DNA from 2 places in the Microbacterium betulae genome. Region 2 is predicted to be linked to the other one. Evidence: predicted binding sites of a transcription regulator. Region 2 holds the regulator's gene; the other holds the start of a gene.
The links. The regulator HrcA, encoded in region 2, represses chaperone genes, less so after heat shock. The targets are predictions, from matches to a motif close to TTNGCACTCGNNNNNNNCGAGTGCNAA.
Positions count from the first base shown of each region.

Region 1 (9,354 bases), 1.8 Mb from region 2:
CGGCGCGAGAAGGTCCGTGACGCCCGCCTGCACCTGCGCGGCCACGTCGGCGTCGCCGAACTGGAGGGCGAAGCGCTCGTTCGGCAGGCGCTCGAGACGCGAGAGCCATTCGAGCGCCGGGCCGGGGGCGGATGATCCGAGCGCGCGGATCGCGGCGGGGACGGCCGGATCGATCGCGAGCACCGCGCCCGTGCCCGTGACGGCGCCGAGCAGCCGGCCGAGCGCGCCGTCCGCGCCCGTGAGGGCGGTGAGCTCCTCCGCCGTGAGGAGGCCACCGCTCGTCACGGGAGCCGTGACGGGGACGACGACGGCGACGGGGGCGCGCTCGTCCGAGGCGACCACGACGACGCTCGACGCCTGCAGCGTCGCGCTTCCCGAGGTGTACGTCGCCTGCAACGGGTACACGCCCGCTCCCAGGTCTTGAAGGCCCTCGGCGTCCTCGGGCACCGAGACGCTCGTCGTGATCGAGCCGCCGCCCGCGATCGCGGCGGTCGACGCCGTCTGCAGCGACGTGAGCGCGGGATCGCCCTCGCCGCTCGCGAGCCAGCCGTCGAGCGCCGACCGGTCGGAGAGGGCGGATGCCCCGATGCTGAGCTCGATCGAGCCGGCCGCGAGCTGCGCGGTGCCCGGGTTCTCGATCGTGAGCGTGGCGACCAGGTCGTCGGACGCGCCCACGACGCCCTCGTTCGCGGGGAGCAGCGCGAGCGACGGGCGGGTGGAGTCGTCCTCCTCCGCCTCCGCGGGGACGCCGACGGCGTCCTCCGTGTCGTCCGCGCTCTCCTTCGCGGCGTTCGACAGCTGGCGCGCGGGCTGCGTGGGGTCCGCGGTCTCGGCGGCGGCGGGAGGGGCTGCGCCCAGCAGGGCGACGAACGCGACGACCGCCGCGGGCGCGACGAGGCGCCGGGGGCGCCTCGGGGGCACGGCCGTGCGGCGTTGCGTCATGGACTTCCTGCTCGTCGGGTCGGGTGCGGGATCGGCGCACGGAACCGTTCAATCCTACGAACGCTGCTGGGCGGGGCCTGCGAGGCGTGCCGCGTCTCGGCCCGGGGCCCGCCGTGTCGGCTCCGCCGCCGTGTCGAGGTCGACGGCGCGTGCGCCCGGCGGGCTCAGCGCACCGGACGGGCGCTCTCGCGGACGACGAGCCGGGTCGGGACGACCGTGCGCGCGGCGACGGCGCGGCCGTCGAGGCGTGCCAGGAGCAGGTCGACCGCGGCGGCGCCGAGCTCGTCGAAGCGCTGGGCGACCGTCGTGAGGGGCGGCCAGTAGTCCGCGGCGTCGACGACGTCGTCGAACCCCACGACGCCGAGGTCGTCCCGTCCGAGCGCGTGGGCGGCGTGCAGGACGCCGAGGGCGGTCTGATCGTTGGCCGCGAACACCGCCGTCACGGCGGGGTCCGCGGCGAGGGCCTCTCCGAGGCGCCGTGCCGTCGCCGCCGTCCAGTCGCCGCGCAGCGGAGCGGGAGCCGCGATCCCGGCATCCGCCAGCGCCGCCCGCCAGCCGCGCTCGCGCTCGTCCGCAGCGAACGCGCCGCGCGGACCCGCGACGTGGTGCACGGCCGCGTGCCCGAGCGAGAGGAGGTGCGCCGTCGCGAGCGCGGCTCCCCCGGCGTGGTCGGACGAGATCGCCGTGAAGCGCTCGCTCGTCGCGGCGTCGACCGCGACGACGGGGAAGCCGGGGTCCGCCGCATCGTGGATGGTGGGCGTCGCCTCGTTGAGGACGACGGCGCCGTCGACGCCGTGATCGTTCAGCGCGCCGAAGGCGGCGTCCGCGGCGGTCCTGTCGTCGGCCTCGGAGAGCGTCACGACGAGCACGGCGTGCTCCCGCGCGGAGGCGGCCGAGGTGACGGCCTCGAGCATGCGCGTGTTCCCCACCGAGGCGAGCGTGCGCACGACGACGCCGATCGTGCCCGTCCGCCCCGTCCGCAGGGCGCGGGCCGTCCGGTTCGGCCGGTACCCGAGGGCGGCCATCGCGCTCTCGACGCGCGCGCGGGTGACGGGGTCCACGCGCGGCGAGCCGTTCGCGACGCGAGAGACGGTCTGGCCGGACACGCCGGCGAGCCGCGCGACATCGGCCGCCGAGACCTGCGCCATGACGCCTCCCTTCCTCCTGCGTCCACTTTGCACTAGCATCCATGTTGACGTCAACACGCGCGATATGGCGCACGAACGGAGGACGAGATGGAGGCACCGGCGACGACGCTGGGCGCCGGGGTCGTGAAGCGGGCCGCACGCCTGGCCGACGGCCGTGAGCTCATCTACTACGACGACCCGGGCACGACGCTGCCGGCGGAGCGCCGCATCGACGAGCGCGCGCTCGCACCCCGGCCGGAGACCGCGACCATGCGCCGCGACGTGCTGACGGGCGACTGGATCTCGATGGCGGCCGCCCGGCAGAACCGGGCGTTCCTCCCGCCCGCCGAGCTCGACCCGCTCGCTCCCCAGTCGCCGGCGAACCCCTCGGAGGTGCCGAGCCTCTACGACGTCGCCGTCTTCGAGAACAGGTCGCCGTCGTTCGGCCCCGCGCTCGACCTGGCGACGGGCGACGCCCCCGCCGCCGCCGACCCGCCCCTCGGCCCCGACGACCTCGACACCCCCGGCCTCGGCCGCAGCCGCACCTCGGTGGGGCGCTGCGAGGTCGTCTGCTTCAGCCCCGAGCGCACGGGCTCGTTCGGCACGCAGTCGGTGACCCGCGCCCGGACGGTCATCGAGGCGTGGGCCGACCGCACGGCCGCGCTGGCGGCGCTGCCGGGCATCCGCCAGGTGTTCCCCTTCGAGAACCGCGGCGAGCAGATCGGCGTCACCCTGCACCATCCGCACGGCCAGATCTACGCGTACCCCTACGTCACCCCGCGGACGAGGCTGCTGCTGCAGGCGATCGAGCGGGAGGGCGCGGACCTCTTCGAGCGCATCGTCGCGTTCGAGGAGCAGGGGCCGCGCGTCGTCCTCGAGGCGGATCACTGGATCGCCTACGTGCCCTTCGCCGCACGCTGGCCCGTCGAGGTGCATCTCGCTCCGCGTCGGCACGCGCCCGACTTCACGGCGCTGACCGACCCGGAGCGCGACGAGCTCGCCACGGTGTACCTGAGGCTCCTGCAGGGCGTCGACCGCCTGTACGACACTCCCACCCCCTACATCGCGGCCTGGCATCAGGCGCCGGTCGACGTGGCGCGCGACTCCGCCCGTCTGCACCTCCAGCTCACGTCGCCTCGTCGGGCGGCGGACAAGCTCAAGTACCTCGCCGGATCGGAGTCCGCCATGGGGGCGTGGATCGGCGACATCCCGCCGGAGCAGGCGGCGGCGCGTCTGCGCGAGGCGGTGGGCGCATGACCGGGGCGCAGCGGCAGGCCGTCGCGCTCTTCGCCGAGCTGACGGGACACGACGCCGACGGCGTCTGGTCGGCCCCGGGCCGGGCGAACCTCATCGGCGAGCACACCGACTACAACGAGGGCTTCGTGCTGCCCTTCGCGATCGAGCACCGGACGTATGCCGCTGCCGGTATGCGCTCGGACGGCACCGTCCGCGTGGTGTCGACCTTCGACGGCGAGCCGTTCTCCCTGGCGGTGTCGGCCCTCGCCGAGACGTTCGACGGTGCGCGGGGGCGCGCCGTCGCGAGCGGCGCCGTGCCGGAGTGGGCCGCCTATCCCCTCGGGATCGCGTGGGCCGCGCTCGCCGCGACCGGTCGCGACGCCGCGGACGTCCCGGGCGTCGACATCGCGTTCGCCTCGGACGTCCCGGTCGGCGCGGGCTTGTCGTCGTCGGCCGCGATCGAGGGCGCCGCCGCCTCGGCGCTGAACGACCTGTGGTCGCTGGATCTCGGCGGCCTCGCGATCGCGAAGCTCGGCCGCACCGCGGAGAACGACGCCGTCGGAGCCCCGACGGGCATCATGGACCAGGTCTCGTCGACGCTCGGCCGCGTCGACGCGGCGACCTTCCTCGACTGCCGCACCCTCGAGACGGCGTCCGTCGACCTCGGCCTCGCTCGCGAGGGCCTCGCGCTCGTCGTGATCGACACGCAGGTGTCGCACGCCCACTCCACCGGCGGGTACCGCGACCGGCGTGCCTCGTGCGAGAAGGGCGCAGCCGGCATGGGCGTCCCCTCGCTCCGCGACCTGACGATCGTGGACCTCGATCGCGCCGAGCGGGTCCTCGACGACGTGACGTTCCGCCGCGTGCGGCACATCGTGACGGAGAACCAGCGGGTGCTCGACACGGTGGAGACGCTGCGGACGGCCGGCCCCCGCGGGGTCGGAGGCCTGCTCGTCGCGTCGCACGTGTCCATGCGCGACGACTTCGAGATCTCGACCGCCGAACTCGACGCCGCCATTGACGCGGCGCTCGCCGTGGGAGCGATCGGCGCGCGGATGACCGGCGGCGGGTTCGGCGGCGCGGCGCTCGCGCTCGTCGAGACCGGCAGGGTCGACGACGTCGCGGAGGCGGCGGGCCGCGCGTTCGCGGCCCGGGGGTTCGCGGCTCCGCACACGTTCACGGTGACGCCGTCGGAGGGCGCCCGCCGGGACGCGTGAGAAGGGGGCGGGCGTCCTCCGACGCCCGCCCCCTGTCGCCCGTCCGCGGTCAGGACGTGAGCGCGGGTCCGACGGTCTCGGCTCCCTGGACGGTGTGCTGCACCTCGACCTTGCGCGGCTTCGCCTTCTCGCTGATCGGGATGATGACGCTCAGCACGCCGTTCTCGTAGCTCGCCGAGATGCCCTCGGTGTCGATGCCCTGGCCGAGGTTGAGCTGGCGCAGGAACGAGCCCGAGGAGCGCTCGCGGGTGATCCACTTGACGCCGTCGGCGCTGCGGGTCGTGCGCTCGGCGCGGATGGTCAGCAGCTGTCCGTCGACGTCGATGTCGACGCTGCCCGGATCGATGCCGGGCAGGTCGGCGCTCAGGACGTAATGGTCCCCGTCGCGGTACAGGTCCATCGGCACGAGCCGCGGTCCCTGTCGGTCGAGGAGCTGTTCGGCCACACGGTCGAACTCACGGAACGGGTCGAAGAACATTGCCATGATGATCGTCCTCCTTGTGTTCGGCGCTGTTCGAATACTTGAGCCTCATCGGCTCAAGTTCAGATTAGCACTCTCAAGGGGAGAGTGCTAAAAGCTCGCTTCGAGCTTCCTGAGAGGACGCTCGAAAGGCGTCTTCTTCGCGCCCTCGGGCGCCTCGCGTTCGAATGACGAAATCGACCCGGTTCAGCGGCCGAAGTGGGCGGAATTCGTCATTCGAACACCGGAGGAGGGGCGCGGACGGTGCGGCCGAGCTCTGCGCACGGGGTTGAATGGACGGGTGACGCCGAACCCGGACCCCGCCCTCTGCCGTGGTCTCGCCGCCGATCTCGCGGCGGCGCGCTTCCGCTCCGAGGCGCTGCGAGCGATGTGGGGCGTCGAGGCCGACGATGCGATCGGCCGCAGCCTGCGTGCTCCGGCGCTCCGCGCCATCCGCCACCGGGACGACCTGCTCGCCGTGCTCGCGCGCCTGCTGATCTTCGGGGTGGCGCAGCCCCGACGCGACGTCGACGCCGCGCTCCCCCGCACGGGGGCGGCCGGTCTCGCATCCCTCGGGCTCGCCGCGGTCGAGGGCGGGACGGTCACTCCGCTCGCCATCCTGCGACCGCAGTCCTTCCACGACGACCGCGGCCCCGGCGAATGGCTCGTCGCGAGCGACCTCGACGAGATCGCGCTCGGGGGAGGCGCGCTCGCCGAGGACCACGTGCTCGGCGTGGGCGGCGCCTCGCTCACCCTCGCGGGCCTGCAGCTCCCGACCCCGGCCGCGGCGGTGCTCGACCTCGGCACGGGCTGCGGCGTGCAGGCCCTGCGCGCCCGGCGCTACGGCGAGAGCGTGGTCGCGACGGACGTCTCGCGGCGCGCCCTGCGCTTCGCCGAGCTCAACGCGGCCCTGAACGGCGTCGAGGCGATCGAGACGCGCGAGGGATCGCTCTTCGAGCCGGTGCGGGGCGAGACGTTCGACCGCATCGTGTCGAATCCTCCCTTCGTCATCACGCCGCGCGCGAAGGGCGTGCCCGCGTACGAGTACCGCGACGGCGGACTCGTCGGCGACGCCCTCGTGCAGCAGGTCGTGACCGGGGTCGGCGGGCACCTGAAGCCCGGCGGCGTCGCGCAGTTCCTCGGGAACTGGGAGACGAAGAACGGCCTCGCGGGCCTCGACCGGGTGCGTGCCTGGGTGGAGGCCTCGGACGCCCCGCTGGACGCATGGATCGTCGAGCGGGAGCAGCTCGACCCCGTCGCGTACGCCGAGATGTGGATCCGCGACGGCGGCACGTCACCGGGCAGCGCCGCGCACGATGCGCTGCTGGACGCCTGGCTGGACGACTTCGCCGACCGCGGCGTCACGGCGATCGGCTTCGGGTACGTGCTGCTCCGCCGTGCGGAAGGCGCCCCGACGCTCGCGCGCTACGAGAGCGTGTCCCAGCCCATCCCGTCGGAGGGCGGCCTCGGCGCGCACCTGGCCGCCGCGCTGGCCGCGCACGATCGCGTGGCCGGGCTCGACGAGGCGGGCCTGCTCGCGGCGCACCTGAAGGCCGCGCCCGACGTCACGGAGGCGCGGCACCACCTTCCCGGGGCCGCCGACCCGAGCGTCATCGAGCTGCGGCAGGGCGGGGGCTTCGGGCGCTCGGCGCCGGCCGACCCCGCGCTCGCGGCGCTCGTCGGGGCCTGCGACGGCGAGCTCTCGATCGGGCAGATCGTCGGAGCGATCGCGCAGCTCATGGAGGTCGACGAGCGCACGCTCCGCTCCGGGCTGCTCCCCGCCGTCCGCGAGCTCCTCGTCGACGGGTTCCTCGCGTTCGTCTGAGCGGCGCCCGTCCCGCGCCCACGCCGTCCGCGAGACTCCGGCCGATCCGCTCGCCGCGGGGGAGCGAGGCGCCGCCGTGCCGGTCAGAGCACGTGCAGCACCCGGTGCGGGACCCATCCCTCTCGGCCCGCGGCGTCGCGGCACCACGCCCATCCGCTCGCGTCGTCGTCGGCGACGATCTCGACGACGACGCCCGAGCGCGCCGGCAGCTCGGTCGTGTCGTAGGCCTCGACCACGCGCGCCTCGGGCCGTGCGCCGTCGAGGTGCCGCGACGGGACCCATCCCTCGCCGCCTTCCGCACGCACGAGGACGAACGCCGGCCACTCCGCGTCTCGGTCGCCGACCCGCACGGTCTTGCCGGCGCGGACGCGCAGGGGCGCGCGTGCGGGGATCTCGTGATCGGCCGTCAGACGCGCCGACGCGCCGGGCACGCTCATGGCCGCAGGAGCGTCTTGATCGCGCGGCGCTCGTCCATCGCGGCATAGGCCTCGGCGACGTCGGCGAGCGGCAGCTCGAGGTCGAAGACGCGGCCCGGGTCGATCGTGCGGTCGAGCACCTCGGGCAGGAGGGCCTCCGCGTAGTTGCGCACGGGAGCGACGCCGCCGCGCACGCCGACGTTGGTCGAGAACATCCGCCGCACGGGCAGCTCGGGCTCTCCGTGGGGGACGCCGACGAAGCCGACCTGTCCGCCGGGGCGCGCGGAGCGGAGGGCCTGATCCATCGACTCCTTCGTCCCGACGCACTCCAGCACGGCGTCGGGGCCGATCCCGTCGAAGAGGTCCTTCACGGCGGCGACGCCCTCCACGCCGCGCTCGGCGACGACGTCCGTCGCGCCGAACTCGCGGGCGAGGGCCTGGCGCGGCGCGTGGCGCGACATCGCGACGATCCGTCCGGCTCCGAGGCGCGTCGAGGCCAGGACGCCCGACAGGCCCACGGCGCCGTCGCCCACCACGACGACCGTCGAGCCCGCCGTCACGCCCGCCGACACCGCGGCGTGGTGGCCCGTGAGGAAGACGTCCGACAGCGTCAGCAGGCCGGGGACGAGATCGTCGGACGGCGCTCCGCCCGGCACGACGGTGAGGGTGCCGTCGGCGTGCGGCACGCGCACGTACTCGCCCTGGCCGCCGTCGACGGGATGGCCCCAGTGGTCCTCGCCGCCCCAGTCGCCCTTCTCGAGGCACGACGTGCTGAAGCCGTTGCGGCAGTTCGCGCACGTCATGTCGCAGTCGTAGAAGGGCGCGATGACGAAGTCGCCGACCTTCACGCGCGCGACGCCGTCCGCGACCTCCTCGACGATGCCCACGAACTCGTGCCCGATGGGACGCGGGACCTTCGCGGAGGACGCGATGCCGCGGTAGTGCCACAGGTCGGAGCCGCACACGCACGACGCGACGACGCGCACGATGGCGTCCTGCCCCGACACGAGCCGGGGGTCGGGGACCTCTTCGAGCCGGATGTCCTTCTCGCCGTGGATGATCGTCGCGCGCATGCCGTCGAGCCTACGGCGGCGACCTCGGAGACCGGTGCCCGCGCATCCGGTCTGCGCTGAGCAGCGAGAATCCATCCGTGCCGTGAGAATCCCGGTGGCGGCCGTATTCTCGTCGCGCACATGGATTCTCGCTGGACGGACGGTGGCAGTCAGAGTGTGCACTGGGTGGACGGCGGGCGGGTGGACGGCGGGCGGGTGCCGGGATGCGGACGTGCGGGCCGGATGAGCCCCGACGGGCGCCGACTACCCTGGAAACCATGCTCAACATGGCCGCCGGACTCGCACGCCTCGGCGACCTCGCGACATCACCCGTCGTCGCGACGCTCGCTCGCGCGTTCGCCGATGCGGGGCACGACCTCGCCGTCGTCGGCGGTCCCGTCCGCGATGCGCTGCTGGGGCGTGCCACGCACGACCTCGACTTCACGACGGACGCGAGGCCCGACGACATCCTCCGGATCGTCACGCCGATCTCCTCGGCGCAGTGGGACATCGGGCGCGCCTTCGGCACGATCGGCGCGCGCGTCAAGGGCGAGCAGGTCGAGATCACGACATACCGCGCCGACAGCTATGACGGCGCGACGCGCAAGCCCACCGTGGAGTTCGGCGACACGCTCGAGTCCGACCTCGCCCGACGCGACTTCACGGTCAACGCCATGGCGCTGCGGGTGCCCGCCGTGACGCTCGTCGACCCTGCGGGCGGCGTCGAGGACCTCCTCGCGGGCGTCCTGCGCACGCCGATCGATCCGCGCGTGAGCTTCGGCGACGACCCGCTCAGGATGCTCCGCGCCGCCCGCTTCTCCTCGCAGCTCGGCTTCGACATCGAAGGCGGCACGCTCGCGGCGATCGGAGACCTGCGCGAGACGCTCAGGATCGTCAGCCCCGAGCGCATCCGGGCCGAGCTCACGCGCCTGCTGCAGACCGACGACCCCGTTCGGGGCATCCGCGTCCTCGTCGAGTCCCGGCTCGTCGAGGAGTTCCTGCCCGAGATCCCGGCGCTGCGGCTCGAGGTCGACGAGCACCACCACCACAAGGACGTCTACGAGCACTCCCTCACGGTC
Region 1 covers NZ_CP118157.1:3,594,912-3,604,265, reverse strand. Annotated here, with positions in the region: gene N8K70_RS16935 (DUF6049 family protein) at 1-942, opposite strand, end outside; gene N8K70_RS16930 (LacI family DNA-binding transcriptional regulator) at 1,107-2,090, opposite strand; gene galT (galactose-1-phosphate uridylyltransferase) at 2,178-3,326, shown strand; gene galK (galactokinase) at 3,323-4,522, shown strand; gene N8K70_RS16915 (Hsp20/alpha crystallin family protein) at 4,572-5,006, opposite strand; gene N8K70_RS16910 (DUF7059 domain-containing protein) at 5,284-6,807, shown strand; gene N8K70_RS16905 (SH3 domain-containing protein) at 6,891-7,244, opposite strand; gene N8K70_RS16900 (zinc-dependent alcohol dehydrogenase family protein) at 7,241-8,296, opposite strand; gene N8K70_RS16895 (CCA tRNA nucleotidyltransferase) at 8,554-9,354, shown strand, end outside.
Region 1: a site for HrcA is predicted at 5,071-5,097, ahead of N8K70_RS16915 (Hsp20/alpha crystallin family protein). Genes of this name have one in related genera too.

Region 2 (9,354 bases):
CCGGCGCGCACGCGGCGCACCGCTGCGGCGTGGTGCGCCTCGGATCCGCCGAGCTCGATCGCGTCGCCGACGGCCGCCTCTGCGGCGGAGGGGTCGTGGAAGTGCAGCGCCATGGCCCGCCCCTCAGCCGCGGAACCTGTCGCGGAGCTTCGAGAACAGTCCCTGCTGGAACTCCGCCAGTCGCGGCGACGGGGCCTTCGTGCGCCTGGCCAGCTCCTCGAGGAGCTCGCGGGTCTTGTGATCGACCTTCGTCGGCGTGACCACCTGCACTCCGACACGCAGATCGCCGCGACGCGAGGAGCGGAGGCCGGTGATGCCGCGATCCCTGACCGTGAGGATCTCGCCCGACTGGATCCCGGCGCGCACCTCCACCTCCACGGCGCCGTCGAGGCCGTCGATCGACGTGGTCGTCCCGAGGATCGCGTCGGTCATCGACACCTCGAGCGTCGCCAGCAGGTCGTCGCCGTCGCGGCTGAAGACGGGGTGCGGGGCGACGGTGACCTCGACGTACAGGTCGCCGTTGGGGCCGCCCGCCTGCCCCACCTCGCCGGAGCCGGGCAGCTGCAGCCGCAGACCGGTCTCGACGCCGGCGGGGATGTCGAGGGAGACCGTGCGGCGCGATCGCACCCTGCCCTGCCCGTGGCACGTCGTGCAGGGCTGCGGGATGACCGTGCCGTAGCCCTGGCACGTGCCGCAGGGCTGGCTCGTCACCATGTTGCCGAGAAGGCTCCGCACCTGACGCTGGACGTGGCCCGTGCCGCGGCAGATGTCGCACGTCTGCGGGCTCGTCCCGGGCTGACAGCACGAGCCCTGGCACGTCTCGCACAGCACGGCGGTGTCGACCTCGATGTCGCGGTGGGTCCCGAAGACGACGTCGCCCAGGTCGAGCGTGACGCGGACGAGAGCGTCCTGGCCGCGCTCCCGGCGGGACCGCGGCCTGCCGCTGCGCCCGCCTCCGCCTCCGGCCGCGCCGAAGAAGGTCTCGAAGATGTCGCCGAAGCCGCCGAAGCCCGCTCCTCCGAACGGGGACTCGTCCCCGCCCATGTCGTATCGGCGCCGCTGCTCGGGATCGCTCAGCACGTCGTACGCGTGCGTGACCGACTTGAACTCCTCCGCCGCCTCCGGCGCGGGGTTCACGTCGGGGTGCAGCCGGCGCGCCAATCGGCGGTACGCCTTCTTGATGTCCTCCTGCGAAGCGTCCTTCGACACACCGAGGGTCTCGTAGTGATCAGCCACGTCAGCCTTCCTGCGGACGCCGTGCGTCCGTGCCGTGATCCGTCCGGACGGTGCCTCAGCGCCGTCCCTCGTCTTCGTCCAGCAGCCTCGTGAGGTACCGGGCGACCGCCCGTACCGCCGCGAGGTTGCGCGGATAGTCCATACGGGTGGGGCCCATGAGCCCGATGCGCGCGGCCCCGACCGCCGAGTCGTACTCGCTCGCCACGATCGACGCCTCCGCGAGCCCGAACGCGGCGTTCTCCCGTCCGATGCTCGCCGACAGGCCCTGGCCGTCCGCGACCATCTCGCTCATCAGCCGCAGCAGCGTGACCTGCTCCTCGATCGCCTCGAGGAGCGGGTGGATGCTCCCGCGGAAGTCCTGCTCCCGCTTCGCGAGCGTCGCCGACCCCGCCATCATGAGCCGATTCTGGCGGAACTCGTCGAGCTCCTCCGACGCGGCGACGGCCACCGCGTGCAGCGCCGCCTCCGCGGGGGTGAGGTGCACGCTCGCCGCGGTGCGCGCGAGGGACAGCTGCTCGGCGGCCTCGGCCACCGAACGCCCTGTGAGGCGCGGGATCAGGCGTGCGCCGACCGCCGCCACGCCGGCCTCGTCGAGGGGCTGGGGCAGGATCGTGATGCGCTGCGAGACGCGACCGGTGTCGGTGACGATGATGACGAGCAGCCGGTGCGGATCGAGCGGCACGAGCTGGACATGGGTGACGTTCGCCCGGGAGAACGAGGGGTACTGCACGAGCGCGACCTGGCCGGTGAGCTGGGTCAGCAGCCGCACGGTGCGGGCGAGCAGCTCGTCGAGGTCGGCGGGGTCGCCGAGGAACGCGGTGATCGCGGCGCGCTGAGCCGAGGAGAGCGGGCGCAGCTCCGCGAGATGGTCGACGAACACCCGGTACCCCTTGTCGGTCGGGACGCGGCCCGACGAGGTGTGCGGCTGGGCGATGAGCTCCTCGTCCTCGAGGAGCGCCATGTCGTTGCGGATGGTCGCCGCGGAGACGCCGAAGGAGTGCCGGTCGACGATCGAGCGGCTGCCGACGGGCTCATGGGTGTCGACGTAGTCCTGCACGATCGCGCGGAGGACCTGAAGGCCGCGCTCGCTGACCATGTGCGCTCCTCTCCCCTGGCACTCGACGACTCCGAGTGCCAGTCTACCGATCCGCGGCCGTCGCCGGGGCGCGCCGCGACGCGTCAGGCGGTGAGCGCGCGGACCACCGCGTCGGCGAGCAGCCTCCCCCGCAGCGTCAGCACGATCCGCCCCTTCAGCGCCGCGGCGGGCACGACGAGACCGTCCGCGATGAGGCCGGCGACCGCGCTGCGCGCCCCCGCGTCGAGGTCGTCGATCGCGAGCCCCTCGCGGATGCGGCTCCGCAGCAGCACCCGCTCCAGCGTCCGCGACTCCTCGTCCGGCCGCTCGCGGCCCGCCGCGGGAGACTCCTGCGCCGCGAGGCGCTGCGCGTAGGCGGCGGGATGCTTGACGTTCCACCAGCGCAGTCCTGCGACGTGGCTGTGGGCCCCCGGGCCGAAGCCCCACCAGTCGGCCCCCGTCCAGTAGGCGAGGTTGTGCCGCGACCGGTGGGCCTCTCCGCGCGACCAGTTGGAGACCTCGTACCAGTCGTAGCCGGCGTCGCCGAGCGCCGCATCCGCGAGCGCGTACATGTCGGCCTGCAGGTCGTCGTCGGGCGCGGGCGCCTCGCCGCGCCTGATCTGGCGGGCGAGCTTCGTGCCGTCCTCGACGATGAGCGCGTATGCGGACAGATGATCGGGATCGAGCTCGAGGGCCGCATCGAGCGAGGCCCGCCAGTCGTCGAGGGTCTCGCCCGGCGCTCCGTAGATGAGGTCCACGCTCACGTCGAGGCCGGCCGCTCGGCCCGCCTCCACGGCCGTGCGGACGTTCGACGGGGTGTGGGTGCGGTCGAGCGCGGCGAGCACGCGGGGCACGGCCGACTGCATGCCCACGGACATCCGCGTCACGCCCGCGTCGGCGAGCTCGTCGGCGACCTCCTGCGTGACCGTGTCCGGGTTCGCCTCGACCGTCACCTCCGCGCCGGGCGCGATGCCGAACGCGTCGCGGACGCCCGTCAGCATCCGTGCGAGGTCCCCGGCGGGCAGGAGGGTCGGGGTCCCGCCGCCGAAGAAGACCGTGCTGGCCGGGCGGCTCCCCGCCGCCTCCCCGAGGACCTCCCTGGCCAGCCCGACCTCCTGCAGCAGGACGTCCGCGTACTCGTCCTGGCGGGCGCCGCGCAGCTCGCCCGAGGTGTACGTGTTGAAGTCGCAGTAGCCGCAGCGGACCCGGCAGAACGGCACGTGCAGGTACACGCCGAAGTCCGTCGACGGGTCGAGCGGGAGGTCATGCGGCAGCCGCCCGTCGGCGGGAGCGGGATCGCCGACGGGAAGCGGGCCGGCCATCACGTCCCCGTGCTGAACAGCGGCGAGATCGCGCGCAGGTACGCCGCGAACAGCGCCTTGCGGCGGCGCCTCACGAGGCCGCGGAAGATCCGGTTCCCGAGCGAGACGGGGCGATCGAAGGCGCGGACGTCGAACCAGACCTCGTCGTTGTCGCGCCATTCGATCAGGAAGGACTCCTCGCCGCTCACGACCGACTCGCCCACCGTGCCGAGGGCGAAGCCGACGCGGCGCGCCTCCTCGATCACGAAGATGACGCGGAGCTCGGCGTCGGCCCGGGAGCCCCCCACCTTGCCGTGGACCGTGACGGTCGTCCCGGCTCCCACGAACGGCGTGCCGTCCGCGTCGAAGCGCTGGTCCTGGTCGGACCGGCTCGGCGCGACCGCGTTCCCCTCGTCGTCGAAGCTCACGCCCGTGTACGTCGGGCCGGGGGCAGGGCGCACATCCGTGAGCACGAGTCCGGCGCCCTTGAGCGCCCCCCACGAGAGGAGGGAGTCGACCGCCGTGCGGAACCGCTCCTCTCCGCTGCCGATCCGCCACGCGGCGGCGGCGGGGATGCTGCCCTCCGGCGGATACTGCAGCAGATCGGGCGCCTGCGTGGCCCCGACCGCTGCATAGTCGACCGTCTCGTCTCGGAAGGTCGCCCGGCGCATGGTGTCCACCCTAACCGCAGCCCCTGGCTACTTCGCGGACTTCGACTCGACGTCCCCGGACAGGGCGGCGATGAACGCCTCCTGGGGGACCTCGACGCGGCCGACCATCTTCATCCGCTTCTTGCCTTCCTTCTGCTTCTCGAGGAGCTTGCGCTTGCGGGTGATGTCGCCGCCGTAGCACTTGGCGAGCACGTCCTTGCGCATGGCGCGGATGTTCTCGCGCGCGATGACGCGCGCCCCGATCGCCGCCTGGATGGGCACCTCGAACTGCTGACGCGGGATGAGCTTGCGCAGACGCTCGGTCATCGTCGTGCCGTAGGAGTAGGCCTTCTCACGGTGCACGATGGCGCTGAAGGCGTCGACGCGGTCTCCCTGCAGCAGGATGTCGACCTTCACGAGGTCGGCCTCCTGCTGCCCCTCGGGCTCGTAGTCGAAGCTCGCATAGCCCTGGGTGCGGCTCTTGAGCTGGTCGAAGAAGTCGAACACGATCTCGGCGAGCGGCATCGTGTACTTCAGCTCGACGCGCTCCGCCGAGAGGTAGTCCATCCCCAGCATCGTCCCGCGACGGTTCTGGCACAGCTCCATGACGGTGCCGACGAACTCCTTCGGCGTGAGGATCGACGCGCGCACGATGGGCTCCGAGACCGACCCGATCTTGCCCTCGGGATACTCGCTCGGGTTCGTCACGACGATCTTCTCGCCCGTCTCCGTCGTCACCTCGTAGACGACGCTCGGAGCGGTCGTGATGAGATCGAGGCCGAACTCCCGCGAGAGCCGTTCCGTGATGATCTCCAGGTGCAGCAGGCCGAGGAACCCGCACCGGAACCCGAAGCCGAGCGCGACGGAGGTCTCCGGCTCATAGGCGAGCGAGGCGTCGGAGAGCTTGAGCTTGTCGAGCGCCTCGCGGAGGTCCGGGTAGTCGCTGGCGTCGATCGGGTACAGGCCGGAGAACACCATGGGCTTCGGGTCCGTGTATCCCGGCAGCGCGTCCGAGGCCGGCGTCCGCTGGTTCGTGACCGTGTCGCCGACCTTGGACTGCCGGACGTCCTTCACCCCCGTGATGAGATAGCCCACCTCGCCCGCCGCGAGGCCGTTCGACGGCGTGGGCTCGGGGCTCGACACGCCGATCTCGAGCAGCTCGTGCGTCGCGCGCGTCGACATCATCTGGATGCGCTCGCGCGGGGTGAGCCGGCCGTCCACCATCCTCACGTACGTGACGACCCCGCGGTACGCGTCGTAGACCGAGTCGAAGATCATGGCGCGCGCGGGCGCGTCGACGTCGCCCCTCGGGGCGGGGACCTCGCCGACGAGACGGTCGAGCAGCTCCTCGACGCCCTGGCCCGTCTTGCCCGACACGCGCAGGACGTCGTCGGGGTCGCCGCCGATGAGGTCGGCGAGCTCCTTCGCGAAGCGGTCGGGATCGGCCGCGGGCAGGTCGATCTTGTTCAGGACGGGGATGATCGCGAGATCGTTCTCGAGCGCGAGGTAGAGGTTGGCGAGCGTCTGCGCCTCGATGCCCTGGGCCGCGTCGACGAGGAGGACGGCGCCCTCGCACGCGGCGAGCGATCGCGAGACCTCGTACGTGAAGTCGACGTGACCGGGCGTGTCGATCATGTTGAGCGCGAAGGTCTCGCCGTCGAGCTGCCAGGGCAGGCGCACCGCCTGGCTCTTGACCGTGATGCCGCGCTCGCGCTCGATGTCCATCCGATCGAGGTACTGGGCGCGCATGTCGCGGTCGGACACCACCCCCGTCAGCTGCAGCATCCGGTCGGCCAGGGTCGACTTGCCGTGGTCGATGTGCGCGATGATGCAGAAGTTGCGGATGCGCTCGGGCGGCGTCGCGGCTGGCGGGAGCGGAGTCGTGGCACGGGGGGACATATCCGTCCGATTCTACGGGGCACGGCCCGGTTCCCGTGTGCGCACCGTCGAGCACGGGAGACGGCGACGATCCGTGACATCCCGGTAACCGCGTGTTCATCGTCAGCCGATGACATGGTGGGAGGGATCCGCCGCCGGCGACGCCCCTCTTCCCTCTCCGAAGGAGACCACCGTGCATCACCTCCCGCTCGCGCGTCGCGGCCGACGCGCGGTCGCCGCCGCCGCGGTGGCCGGCATCGCCGCCGCCCTCCTCGCCCCGGTCGCGGCACAGGCCGCGGTCGCGCCGGGCGCCGGCGTCCTCATCAACGAGGTGTACGGAGGCGGCGGCAACAACGGCGCCGCCTTCAGCCGCGACTTCGTCGAGATCGTCAACACCACGTCCGACGACGCGAGCCTGGACGGCTGGAGCGTGCAGTACGCATCGGCGACGGGGTCCGCCTGGCAGGTCACGCCGCTGGGCGACATCGCGCTCCCGGCCGGGGAGACGCTCGTCGTCGGCCAGGCGTACGGCGCGGACACGACGCTTCCCGACGTCGGAGCCGACGTGAGCGGCTCGATCGCGCTCAGCGCCACGCAGGGCAAGGTCGCGCTCGTGTCGAGCGCGACCGCGCTGTCGGGCGCGAGCGGGATGGCGTCCGCCGCGACCGTCGTCGACTACGTCGGGTGGGGCGCCGCGAGCGACTTCGCAGGCACGGCGGCGGCGCCCACGACGTCGAACGCGGTGTCCGTCGCCCGCGACGCGGACGGGACGAACACCGCCGACAACGGCGCGGACTTCACGACCGGCGCGCCGACGCCCGAGCCCCTCGGCGGCTCGACTCCCCCGCCCACCCCGGAGCCGACCCCCACTCCCACCGACACGCCCGTCGCATCCGCGACGATCGCCGAGATCCAGGGCACGGGCGCCACCTCCCCGCTCGTCGATCAGACGGTCACGACCACGGGCGTCGTCACGGCGCGCTATCCCACGGGCGGGCTCGACGGATACGTCATCCAGACCCCCGGGACGGGCGGCGCCGTCGACGTCTCCGCGGATCGGGCATCCGACGCGATCTTCGTCTACTCCACGGCGACCGTGTCGGAGGTCGCGCTCGGCGACACCGTGCAGGTCACCGGCCGGGTCACCGAGTTCTACGGGCTCACGGAGATCACCGTGGGCGCCGGCGGAGCGCAGGTCGTCGCCGACGCGGAGCCGGTGACGCCGGCCGTCGTGGGATGGCCGGCGACCGACGCGGAGCGCGAGTCGCTCGAATCCATGCTCGTGGCGCCCGACGGCGACTTCACGGTGGCCGACACCTACGACACGAACGTCTACGGGGAGGTCGTCCTCGCCTCGGGCACGACGCCGCTCCGCCAGCCCACCGACGTCGCCCTCCCGGGCAGCGCCGAGGCCGAGGCGGTCGCCGCGGACAACGCCGCGCGTCGTGTCACCCTCGACGACGGCACGACGGCGAACTTCTCGACCGCCAAGAGCCTGACGCCCGCCTACGTCTCGCTCGTCGAGCCGATCCGCGTGGGAGCGGCGGTCTCGTTCGCCGAGCCCCACATCGTCGACTTCCGAAACGACGCCTGGAAGCTCAATCCCACGACGCCCCTGGTCGGCGACGGCTCGGGCGTCGACGGCGTGCTGTTCGAGAACACGCGGACGGCGGCGCCCGAGGACGTCGGCGGCGACGTGAGCGTCGCGTCGTTCAACGTGCTGAACTACTTCACGACCCTCGGCGTCGACGACGCGAGCTGCACGGCGTACACGGATCGCGACGGCGACGGCGTGACCGTCCGCGGCGGATGCGACCAGCGCGGGGCGTGGGACGCCGAGGACTTCCAGCGTCAGGAGGCGCGCATCGTCGCCGCGATCGAGGGGCTGGACGCGAGCGTGGTCGGCCTCATGGAGATCGAGAGCTCGGCACGCCTGGGCGAGGAGGCGGACGAAGCCGTCGCGACGCTCGTCGACGCGCTCAACGCGTCCGCCGGAACGGAGAGATGGGCGTACGTCGCCTCTCCCGCGAACCTGCCGGACGCCTCCGAGCTGGATGTGATCAGCTCTGCCCTCATCTACCAGCCCGCGGTGGTCGCGCCCGAAGGGGCGTCGGCGGCGCTCGACACCACGGATGCCGAGATCGACGCCTTCCAGAACGCGCGCGAGCCGATCGCGCAGACCTTCGTCCCCGCCGGTGGCGGCGAGGCGTTCACGGTCGTCGTCAACCACTTCAAGTCGAAGGGCTCGGCGGGTCCGTGGCCCGGCGACGAGGACTCCGGCGACGGCCAGGGCGCGTCGACGCAGTCGCGCGTCCACCAGGCCGAGGCGCTCGCCGAATGGGTCGAGACCGACCCGACCGGCACAGGGGCCGAGGCCGTGCTGCTCGTGGGGGACTTCAACTCCTACACGCAGGAGGATCCGATGCAGGTCCTCTACGAGGCCGGGTACGTCGGTGTGGAGAGCGAGCTGGGAGTCTCGGAGAGCAGCTACGTGTACGACGGCCTCTCGGGTTCGCTGGACCACGTGCTGCTCAACGCCGCCGCCGCGGAGCTCGCCACCGGTGCCGACATCTGGCCCATCAACAGCGGAGAGGCGATCGCCCTCGAATACAGCCGCTACAACTCCCACGGCACGCTCTTCTACGAGCCGAACGCCTACCGGTCGAGCGATCACGACCCGGTGATCGTCGGCCTCGACGCGGCGTCCGACGCCGTGCCCGTGGAGACCGAGACGAAGCTGGGGGTCGAGTACTCGTGGTCGCTGCGACACGGTCTCACCCGTTCGCTGACGGCGACCGTCACGGCGGATTCGGCCGAGGCGCCGTCCGGCACGGTCGAGTTCGTCGTCCGGGGCGAGGTGGTCGGGACGGCGGAGGTGGACGACGGGCGGGCGACGCTGAGACTCCCGACGTCCGTCGGTCGAGGCCTGCACCGCCTCACCGCGAGCTTCGTCCCTGACACGATGGCGTTCCTGCCTTCCTCGAGCCGAGCGCGCACGGTGTTCTTCTGGTGATCTGGGTGACGTCCGAACGCCATCTCCACACGTGCCCGGTTTGGCAATCTGCGCGTAGGAACCCCTCAGACGGATGATTTCCGCATGGCTCGGCACGGATAGACAACGCTTTTCGACACCAAGGAGGAGCACAACGAGGCGGGCATGGTGCTCGAATCGGAGATCATGGCCGAGACGTGGGGCATTCTGCCGCTCTACAGC
Region 2 covers NZ_CP118157.1:1,790,819-1,800,172, reverse strand. Annotated here, with positions in the region: gene N8K70_RS08440 (16S rRNA (uracil(1498)-N(3))-methyltransferase) at 1-113, opposite strand, end outside; gene dnaJ (molecular chaperone DnaJ) at 124-1,236, opposite strand; gene hrcA (heat-inducible transcriptional repressor HrcA) at 1,292-2,332, opposite strand; gene hemW (radical SAM family heme chaperone HemW) at 2,416-3,633, opposite strand; gene N8K70_RS08420 (DUF1990 family protein) at 3,633-4,283, opposite strand; gene lepA (translation elongation factor 4) at 4,311-6,161, opposite strand; gene N8K70_RS08410 (ExeM/NucH family extracellular endonuclease) at 6,334-9,153, shown strand; gene N8K70_RS08405 (hypothetical protein) at 9,330-9,354, shown strand, end outside.